One region of the Sporosarcina sp. So3-204 genome, then DNA from elsewhere that is predicted to be linked to it. Evidence: riboswitches for the same ligand, from Rfam matches in the RefSeq annotation. Region 1 holds a riboswitch; each other region holds the start of a gene.
The links. Region 1 has a riboswitch for S-adenosylmethionine ahead of AC3RV6_RS14220 (hypothetical protein). Riboswitches for the same ligand answer to the same signal wherever they lie in the genome.

Region 1 (2,203 bases):
AATTGTTTTTCTAATATGAAAACCATATCAATCGTGAACTTTTGCTCTTCATTGTTATATTCTTGTATGAGGTTCCAAAGAGTCCTGCGAATCGCTTGTACCCATTCCAGTTTAAAAGATAACGGTATCGAATGGGTAGCCCATGCTATTCCTTCTTGTTTGGCAAATAATTGAAGTTCCGTAAGTTTATCTCCATTAATGACATAATTCACTAGTTTGTGTGCATTGTTAATAAGGTCAACTTCCCCAATTCTTAAGATATCGTCAATTTTATCTCCAACATTTACAGCTTGACTTAATAATTGGTTTTCAAAATCTTGTTTATGATCTTTAACATACTTTTTAATATCTTCATCTATCCATAGTTTTTCCAAATCTCTTCCCCCTAGATTAATGTACATTGAATATTTTATTCCCATATATGTATACTTTAAACTATAAAAATAATTATACTAAAAGATATACTGTCAACTGAACTAACATGTCCTTTACCCACTATTAAATTTCGCGAGTTTGGTAAAATAATCTGCATTCCCATTAGACATAACAGTATGCATGGGCACTCGTTTTTGCATTGTATGATTCCTAAGAAATAAAGATTTATTTCTAGAAAAGAAGGACTTTAAATGTTTGAGAATCCTTAAACCATTTGACTTTCAAGCTAAACTCACCCTATAATTAAGCTAATCGAACAACAGACTCTTTTCTTATCAAGAGAGATGGAGGGAATTGGCCCTACGAAGTCTCAGCAACCTGCCAGCCGGTAAGGTGCTACATCCAACAGGAGGAACCACACCTGAATGATGAGTAGAAATTTTTTGTATGCAAAAAACTCTTCTCTCTTTTAGGGAAGGGTTTTTGTTTGAAAAAATTGGGGGTTTATTATGAAGAAATTACAAGATCTATATGCGCAACGTGAACAATTACAAGAGAATAAAGTGTCAAGTTCTTCCAGTTCGATGAGGCGGCATCATGAAATCGCTAAATTGCAAAAGAAAATTGATTACTTTGAAAAAGGCGATTCAATATCGAAGGCTTATATCCAAGAAGAATTGGATGAGATTAAGAAGCTGCAGGAAGAGATTAATCGTTTGACTTTAATAGTAGAGCAGAAGAAACGTGATATAATGAACGATGTATTTGGTGAACACATCGTCTTTTGATTTGTCAAAATCGAAATGATTACAAATTTTATTTAGAATTGAAAAGGTGGTATATTAATGTCTTTATTGAACGAATTGGTTGAAGCGTTTTTATTTAACAACGAGGAAATGTCGAGTGTTTATAATCGAGTTACAAAAGAGATAGTCGTAGATAATCCGGAATCGGACATAGAAGAACCTATAATTGTTTGGGATGATAGTGATGCAACAAAGGATTTAGTTGTGATACCACAAATTTTATCCACTGAAGCATATGATTTAATGGTGCTTTTCGCTAATGAACAGGATAAAGATACATCTGAGCACTTATTAACAATGCTCAAAGAACGAAAGCCAATCCAAAAGTTTAAGGATAAACTACATACTTTGGATCTTGGTGATGAATGGTATACGTACGAAAATGAATATGCAGAAAACAAAATGACTATTTGGTTGAGTGAAAACAAATAAAGAATAAAATAGGTACCAGCGACTAAAACGGTTTTATACTGTTTTAATTGCTGGTACTTTTTCGTTTCAATGAATACAACTGAATATTGTGTGGTGGGGGATCTGGTATAAATTGAATGAAGTAATAAGCTGATCTGTTTCATATTTCTATAATGAAAGTATTAAAACTTACATACACTGTACAATGTCTAATATGGAAAAATTTAAATACAAGGAGCATTGTTATTGATTGAAAGAGCACTTTTGATGATTATCTTGTTAAGGATTTTTTCAGGTAGTGTAGATATCACGGCTGCAATGCTAATGTACAAATTGAATGATTTAGAAAAAGCCTTTTATATCAATACATTATTGGCATTAGTGGGACCTTGCGTGTTAATTATTACAACGGGAATTGCATTAATGGGTTTAGGAGAAAAGGTTTCTTTGACTCGAATGGTTTGCTTGTTTGCAGGAATTACCTTAATTCTTATCAGTTTGAAAGCCAATTAAGGACGAGTGCGGGCAACGGTTTAACTAAGCTGTTTAACTTGGGAGAATTCCTAATTAAACAGCTTTTTTGATGTAGTGGTGATTTTAAGTTTTTATTG
Region 2 (2,203 bases), 330 kb from region 1:
CAAATCGAGTGAATCTGCTGAAAATCATGATTTTACGCTAACAGTACAAGATGTATTAGATTTTGAAGAAGTACATGGCAAAATTGACGCAGGGACATTTGTCGCGCTTAGATCAGATTGGAGCAAACGCTGGCCAAACGAAGAGGCGTTTAATAATAAGGATGCCGAAGGAAATAACCGTATTCCAGGTTGGGGGCTAGATGCCTTAAAGTTTTTATATGAGGAAAGAAATATAAAAGCAGTTGGACATGAAACATACGATACTGATTCGAGTATTGATTTTCAACGTAATAAAGCGCTACATGGTGAATACTATGTGCTTGAACAGGATACGTTCCAAGTAGAATTGTTAACGAATCTTGATCAATTACCAGCTACTGGTGCAATTATCTTTAATATCGTACCGAAACCAGAAAAAGCATCAGGATTTCCTGTAAGATCTTTTGCAATCTTACCTTAATTAAAAACGAATGTGTAAATATGAATACTATCGAAGTCTGAATTTATTAAATACATTGACTATATAGACTTGATTATTCTTTCTTAAAAGTGTTGCAAATTAAAATACATTGATGTAAAGTGATGTTAATAAACAAATCACACAACTTAATAGATTTTCTTATCTAGAGAGGTAGAGGGACTGGCCCTATGACACTTCAGCAACCGCCAAGTTTTGGCAAGGTGCTAATTCCAGCAAGTCTGAAAATGACTTGGAAGATGAGCAGACCTCTAATTTATTTTTTAGAATCATCTTCCTAGCGAAATACGGAAGGTGATTTTTTTATTTGCTTTTATTATTGAGAGGGGATTAGTTGATGGTTAATTATAAAAAAGAAACTGAGTTAGCGCAAATTGGCAATAAGAAAGACGAAAGCTTAGGTTCAATTAACACCCCTGTGTATTTTTCAACAGCATATAGACATGATGAAATAGGATTAGGTAACGGTTATGCGTATTCTAGAACGGGAACACCGACCAGGGACGTATTACAAGAAGGATTAGCACGACTTGAAAATGGTGACAATGGATTTGCTTGCAGCTCAGGGATGAGTGCAATTCAACTCGTATTTATGTTATTTGAAAAAGATAATCATTTCATCGTATCCAGAGATATTTACGGCGGCTCATATAGAATGTTCGAAATATTTGAGAAGAAGTATGGCTTTACTTTCTCTTATTGGAACGGTGAGAATCCAGATGAGTTGGAGAAACTAATCCAACCAAACACAAAAGCAATATTCCTTGAAACACCGACAAATCCATTGATGAAAGAAACGGATATTAAGGAGACTTCTAAATTCGCGAAAAAAAATGATTTACTTTTAATCGTTGATAACACTTTTTATAGTCCGTATATTCAACGTCCAATTGAAGAAGGTGCTGATATTGTCATTCATAGTGCTACTAAATATTTAGGCGGACATAATGATTTACTAGCTGGTGTCGTTGTATCAAAAGGTAAAGAGATAGGAGAAGAACTGGAATACTTGCACAATGCTTCAGGCGCAATCTTAGCACCTTTTGATTGTTGGCTTTTAATGAGAGGTCTAAAAACGTTAGCGATTAGAATGGCGCAACATGAACGAAATGCTAAACAAGTGAAAGAATACTTACTTGCTCATTCGCTTGTAACTGATGTTTATTATCCTGGTAGAGGCGGTATGGTTAGCTTCTTAATTAAGGATGAGGCACTTGTCCCGACATTTCTAAAATCATTAGATTTAATTACTTTTGCAGAAAGTTTAGGTGGAGTTGAAAGTTTTATCACTTATCCTGCGACTCAAACCCATACAGATATTCCTGAAAAAGAAAGAAATGAATATGGTTTAACAAATTGCTTACTACGTGTATCAGTAGGGATTGAACATGTAGATGATTTGATTATAGATTTTGAACAAGCTTTTGAGGTATGTAAAGATTTGTTGAAACAGAAAGTCTAGGAGAAGGAAGTGTAGTTATTGAACTTGCTAGATACTTTAAAAGAACGCATTTTAATAGGGGACGGTGCAATGGGCTCGCTTCTCTATTCACATGGCGTGGATCGATGTTTTGAAGAATTGAATCTTACACATCCCGATCAAGTACTTCAAATTCACCAAGCTTATATTGCGGCAGGTGCCGATGTTATTCAAACGAATACATATGGCGCAAATTATATTAAACTTTCACGCTATGGTTTAGAGGATAGTGTGAAGAAAATTAA
Region 3 (2,203 bases), 1.1 Mb from region 1:
TCAATCGCTTGGGCTAGATCTGCAATCGTATCTTCTACAGATTCAAGTCCGACTGATAGACGAATCAAATCTTCAGAAACGCCCGACTTTACTAAATCTTTAGCACTCAACTGTTGATGTGTCGTTGAAGCAGGATGTATAATAAGTGACTTCGCATCCCCAACATTTGCAACATGCGACCAGATTTTCACGTTATCAATTACTTTACGACCCTCATCACGTCCACCTTTAATACCAAAGTTTACAATTGAACCAAAGCCGTTTTTCAAATATTTTTTCCCGAGCTCATAAGATGGATGATCTTCAAGCCCATTATAGTTAACCCATTCTACAGAAGGATGTTCTTTCAAGAATTTCACAACTGCTAACGCATTTTCATTATGTCTTGGAACTCGTAAATGAAGCGTCTCAAGTCCTTGTAAGAAATTAAATGCACTATCCGGATTTAAGCAAGGGCCAAAGTCGCGTAATAATTGAACTCGAAGTTTCGTTGCAAATGCCGCGCCTGCTGCATCGATACCGTATCGAAGACCATGATACGTCGTGTCCGGCTCCGTAAAGCCAGAAAATCTTCCTTGCGTCCAATCAAACTTTCCAGCATCAACAACTACGCCACCGATTGTTGTACCATGTCCGCCAATCCATTTTGTTGCTGAATGAATAACCACATCTGCACCAAATTCAATTGGATTTGAACCATAAGGTGATGGGAATGTATTGTCAATAAGTAATGGAAGTCCATTTTCATGTGCAATATTTGCAACAGCCTCGATATCAAGAACATTTAAACTTGGGTTACCCACAGTTTCAGCAAATATCCCCTTCGTTTTATCTGTAATCGCTGCTCGGAAGTTTTCAGGGTCAGTCGAATCAACAAACTTCACATTAATACCATAACGTGGAAGTGTTACTGCAAATAAGTTAAATGTACCACCATACAAGTTGCTAGCTGCAATAATTTCATCCCCAGCTTCTGCGATATTCATAACAGAGAAAGCAATTGCTGCCATACCTGAAGATAAAGCAACTGCTGCGGAACCACCTTCTAATAATGCAACACGCTGTTCAAACACATCAACAGTAGGGTTTGTTATACGGGAATAGATATTACCTGCCTTTTGCAATGCAAATACACCTTGTGCATGTTCCGTATCAGGGAATACATATGCAGTCGTTCTATAAATTGGTACAGCGCGTGATCCTGTTGTTGGATCTGGTTGTTGTCCGCCGTGCAATAATTGTGTTTCAGGTTTTAAGTTTGTCATTTTCTATTACCTCCAGTGTTTTTTAGATAGATATACGGGTGCGTTAGGGATAATTTCAGAAAATAAAAATACCCCCTTCACTTAAGAAGAGGGTTATGCTTTCGCTAATTCCTCCTCTTATCTTTCAGAATCGTTTGCACGAAACTGTAGGAAGTAGCACCTGTGCAAGTTCATAACTTGCCGGTTGCTGGGCATCACAGGGCCTATTCCCTCTGCCGCTCTTGATAAGAGTATGATTGATTCTGTTTTCCATCTTGTTACACAGTATAGAGGGACACTCTATTGAATGTCAAGCGTTATTTAGTAATTGTTCTGAAGTTTCATACTAGCAACTCAATATAAGAAGTCTAGCCATATTTTAATAGCCGTCCCTAAAATAAGGAACGCTAAAACCCCTTGCAATACTTTCGTATTTGATTTCCGCCCAATCTTCACGCCTAATGGTGCAGCGATTAAACTAGCTACAATCAAGACCAATGCAGGTCCGTAAAGCACTTGATCAGTTGACACCTTGCCAATTGTTGACCCGATCGAGGAAATAAGTGTAATTGCTAGTGAAGTCGCAATTGTCATTCGAGTAGGTATTTTCAACACAACCAACATAATTGGTACAAGAATAAAAGCACCACCTGCGCCTACAATTCCTGCTGCAATTCCAACAATAAAAGAAAATGCCGCCGCTAACCAATGATTAAATATTAATTGATCAGCTGGAACATCATCTAACTGCTTTTTCGGAATGAACATCATAACTGCTGCTATTGTCGCTAAAATGCCGTATACGAAATTCACAGCTCCTTCAGACATCGCGGTTGACCCAAAACCACCTATAAAACTCCCGATAATGATGCTGGATCCCATATATATAACTAGTTTTTTGTTAATGTAGTCACTTTTACGATAAGCCCACACGCCTGATAGTGTTGCAAATAATACTT
Region 4 (2,203 bases), 1.6 Mb from region 1:
ATAAGTGGTAATTGAATCTCGTTATCTTCCGCTAATTCCTGCATGGCATCAAGTCCGTAAGCATGAACATTAAATAACAATGCATCCGCACCTAGTTCTCTTGCTTTTCTTGCTTTATCTTTTAGGTCTGACGTTCGTCCGGTTAAATTAACTGCATATAATGTACGTTGTCCCGTTTCTTCAAAAACTTCTTGCAGCACTTTTTTTCCAATTGAAATTCTTTTTTCAAAAGGGGTTAACGGGTTATCAAAAAGAATTTCATCATCTTTGACAAGGTCCACACCACCAAGTGCTTGCTGTCTAAGTTGTTCAGTAAGGTAATCTAGATCCCTACCAATGACTCCTTTAAATATACTCATAATTAATGGTCGGTTATGTACATTAAGTTTACCTCGAATCCCATCTATACCAAAACGTGGACCAGGAAAGTGTTGCAAAAGTGAATCATCAAATTCTAAATCCAATAGTTTAACTTCGCCATCTAATGATAGTTTACCAAATACGGTTGTCAGTATTGCTGGTAAATCTGCTGAAAAGTTTGCAGCAGGATATGTGATTTTTACTTCTGCTTTAATTAACCCGGGTTTATGTGGATGAGGTGTTTCTGGGAACTCGGTGACAGAAGCAACAATACCTTTATGTTTTTTTAATTGTTCTTGTTGAAGTAATGGCAGATCTGTCCATGATCCAATTGTTAAACCAAGTGCAATGCTTTCTGCTCTCTTATCAATTGAACCTTGCTTTCCGTATAGTTGATAACTTGCTGTTAGACCACTCATTTTATTTCAGCTCCTTTACGAAATAAAAAACCTTTTCTAATTTAGAAGAGGTTTCAAGAACGACTTCTCATTGTTCAGCAATTTAGCTGCAAGAATTAGCACCGTTTCCTTTGAAGGTTCGGTTGCCGGGTATCATTGGGCTTGTCCCTCCACCAACTCTAAATAAGATTAGCTATTCAATTAAAATCGTAGTCTGATTATTTCACTCATAAAGAGATTTGTCAATATTATCAAAAACTGAAAAAATAGAATTGACATGACTTGCAATTAAGTGCTAGAATATTATTTAAATAGCATAACTTTTTGAATTGTATAACTCTTATCAAGAGCTGGCATAGGGAAATTGGCCCGATGACGCCCAGCAACCGACCTTAATACCGTTGTGAAACGGGGCGCTTTTACTTTGGCGCCTGGGAATTTTATTCCTGTAGGGCACGGTGCTAATTCCATCAGATGATGACGTGTAAACGTATGGATTCTGAAAGATGAGAGGCAAGGAATTTCTTATTCTTTAGCCTCTTTCCATTATGGATAGGGCTTTTTATTTTGGATAAAGAAAGGATGAGTGATGTGACAACAGCTATATATGAGAAATATGTTGAATTAACTAAAGAGTCAGCGATTGAAATCGCAAAAAACAATCGCTTTTATTCCGAGCATGCCGATTTGATATGTAAGGAAATTGGCGATGGAAACTTAAATTATGTCTTTCTATTAACAGATGTTATTACAAAAAAGTCTTTAATTATTAAACAAGCATTGCCTTATGCAAAAGTAGTTGGAGAGAGCTGGCCGCTAACTTTGAAACGTGCAGAAATTGAAGCGAATGCTTTGAAAAAACACGGAGAGTTTGTACCTGCTTTAGTGCCAAAAGTATACGAAATTGACACTGAATTAGCAATAACGATTATGGAAGATCTATCACATTTAACGGTTGCGAGAGAAGGATTAATTGCAGGTAATAATTATCCGTTGCTTGCATCAGATATTGGTGAGTATCTTGCTAAGACACTATTCTATACATCGGATTTTGCCTTGCATCCTTTTGAAAAGAAGAAGTTAGTTAAGGAATTTTCCAATCCAGAACTGTGCAAAATATCAGAAGACCTCGTTTTTACAGATCCATTTTTCAATGCAGAAACAAATAACATAGAAGATTTATTGAAATCAGATGTCGAATTAATTTGGGCAAATACATTGCTGAAATTAGAAGTTGCCAAGCTGAAAAAAATTTTTTTAACTGAAGCAGAAGCTTTATTACACGGTGATTTGCATACTGGAAGTATTTTTGTAAGTGAAACGGAAACAAAGGTTTTTGATCCTGAGTTTGCATTTTACGGACCTATCGGATTCGACATTGGTCAATTCATTGCAAATTTAGTGTTTCAGGTTATTACGAGAGAAGGCAGTCAACAAGAAATAGT

Region 2: another riboswitch for S-adenosylmethionine. It lies ahead of AC3RV6_RS15840 (PLP-dependent transferase); the one in region 1 lies ahead of AC3RV6_RS14220 (hypothetical protein).
Region 3: another riboswitch for S-adenosylmethionine. It lies ahead of AC3RV6_RS01040 (O-acetylhomoserine aminocarboxypropyltransferase/cysteine synthase family protein); the one in region 1 lies ahead of AC3RV6_RS14220 (hypothetical protein).
Region 4: another riboswitch for S-adenosylmethionine. It lies ahead of mtnW (2,3-diketo-5-methylthiopentyl-1-phosphate enolase); the one in region 1 lies ahead of AC3RV6_RS14220 (hypothetical protein).

Annotation. Positions count from the first base shown of each region.
Region 1 covers NZ_CM176485.1:2,881,359-2,883,561, reverse strand. Annotated here, with positions in the region: gene AC3RV6_RS14225 (STAS domain-containing protein) at 1-401, opposite strand, end outside; SAM riboswitch class I at 705-810, shown strand; gene AC3RV6_RS14220 (hypothetical protein) at 885-1,163, shown strand; gene AC3RV6_RS14215 (UPF0158 family protein) at 1,221-1,613, shown strand; gene AC3RV6_RS14210 (YqhV family protein) at 1,833-2,105, shown strand.
Region 2 covers NZ_CM176485.1:3,211,670-3,213,872, reverse strand. Annotated here, with positions in the region: gene AC3RV6_RS15845 (cyclase family protein) at 1-460, shown strand, start outside; SAM riboswitch class I at 617-724, shown strand; gene AC3RV6_RS15840 (PLP-dependent transferase) at 816-1,940, shown strand; gene AC3RV6_RS15835 (bifunctional homocysteine S-methyltransferase/methylenetetrahydrofolate reductase) at 1,959-2,203, shown strand, end outside.
Region 3 covers NZ_CM176485.1:207,138-209,340, reverse strand. Annotated here, with positions in the region: gene AC3RV6_RS01040 (O-acetylhomoserine aminocarboxypropyltransferase/cysteine synthase family protein) at 1-1,265, opposite strand, end outside; SAM riboswitch class I at 1,380-1,496, opposite strand; gene AC3RV6_RS01035 (sulfite exporter TauE/SafE family protein) at 1,599-2,203, opposite strand, start outside.
Region 4 covers NZ_CM176485.1:1,314,595-1,316,797, forward strand. Annotated here, with positions in the region: gene mtnW (2,3-diketo-5-methylthiopentyl-1-phosphate enolase) at 1-779, opposite strand, end outside; SAM riboswitch class I at 844-948, opposite strand; SAM riboswitch class I at 1,096-1,271, shown strand; gene mtnK (S-methyl-5-thioribose kinase) at 1,341-2,203, shown strand, end outside.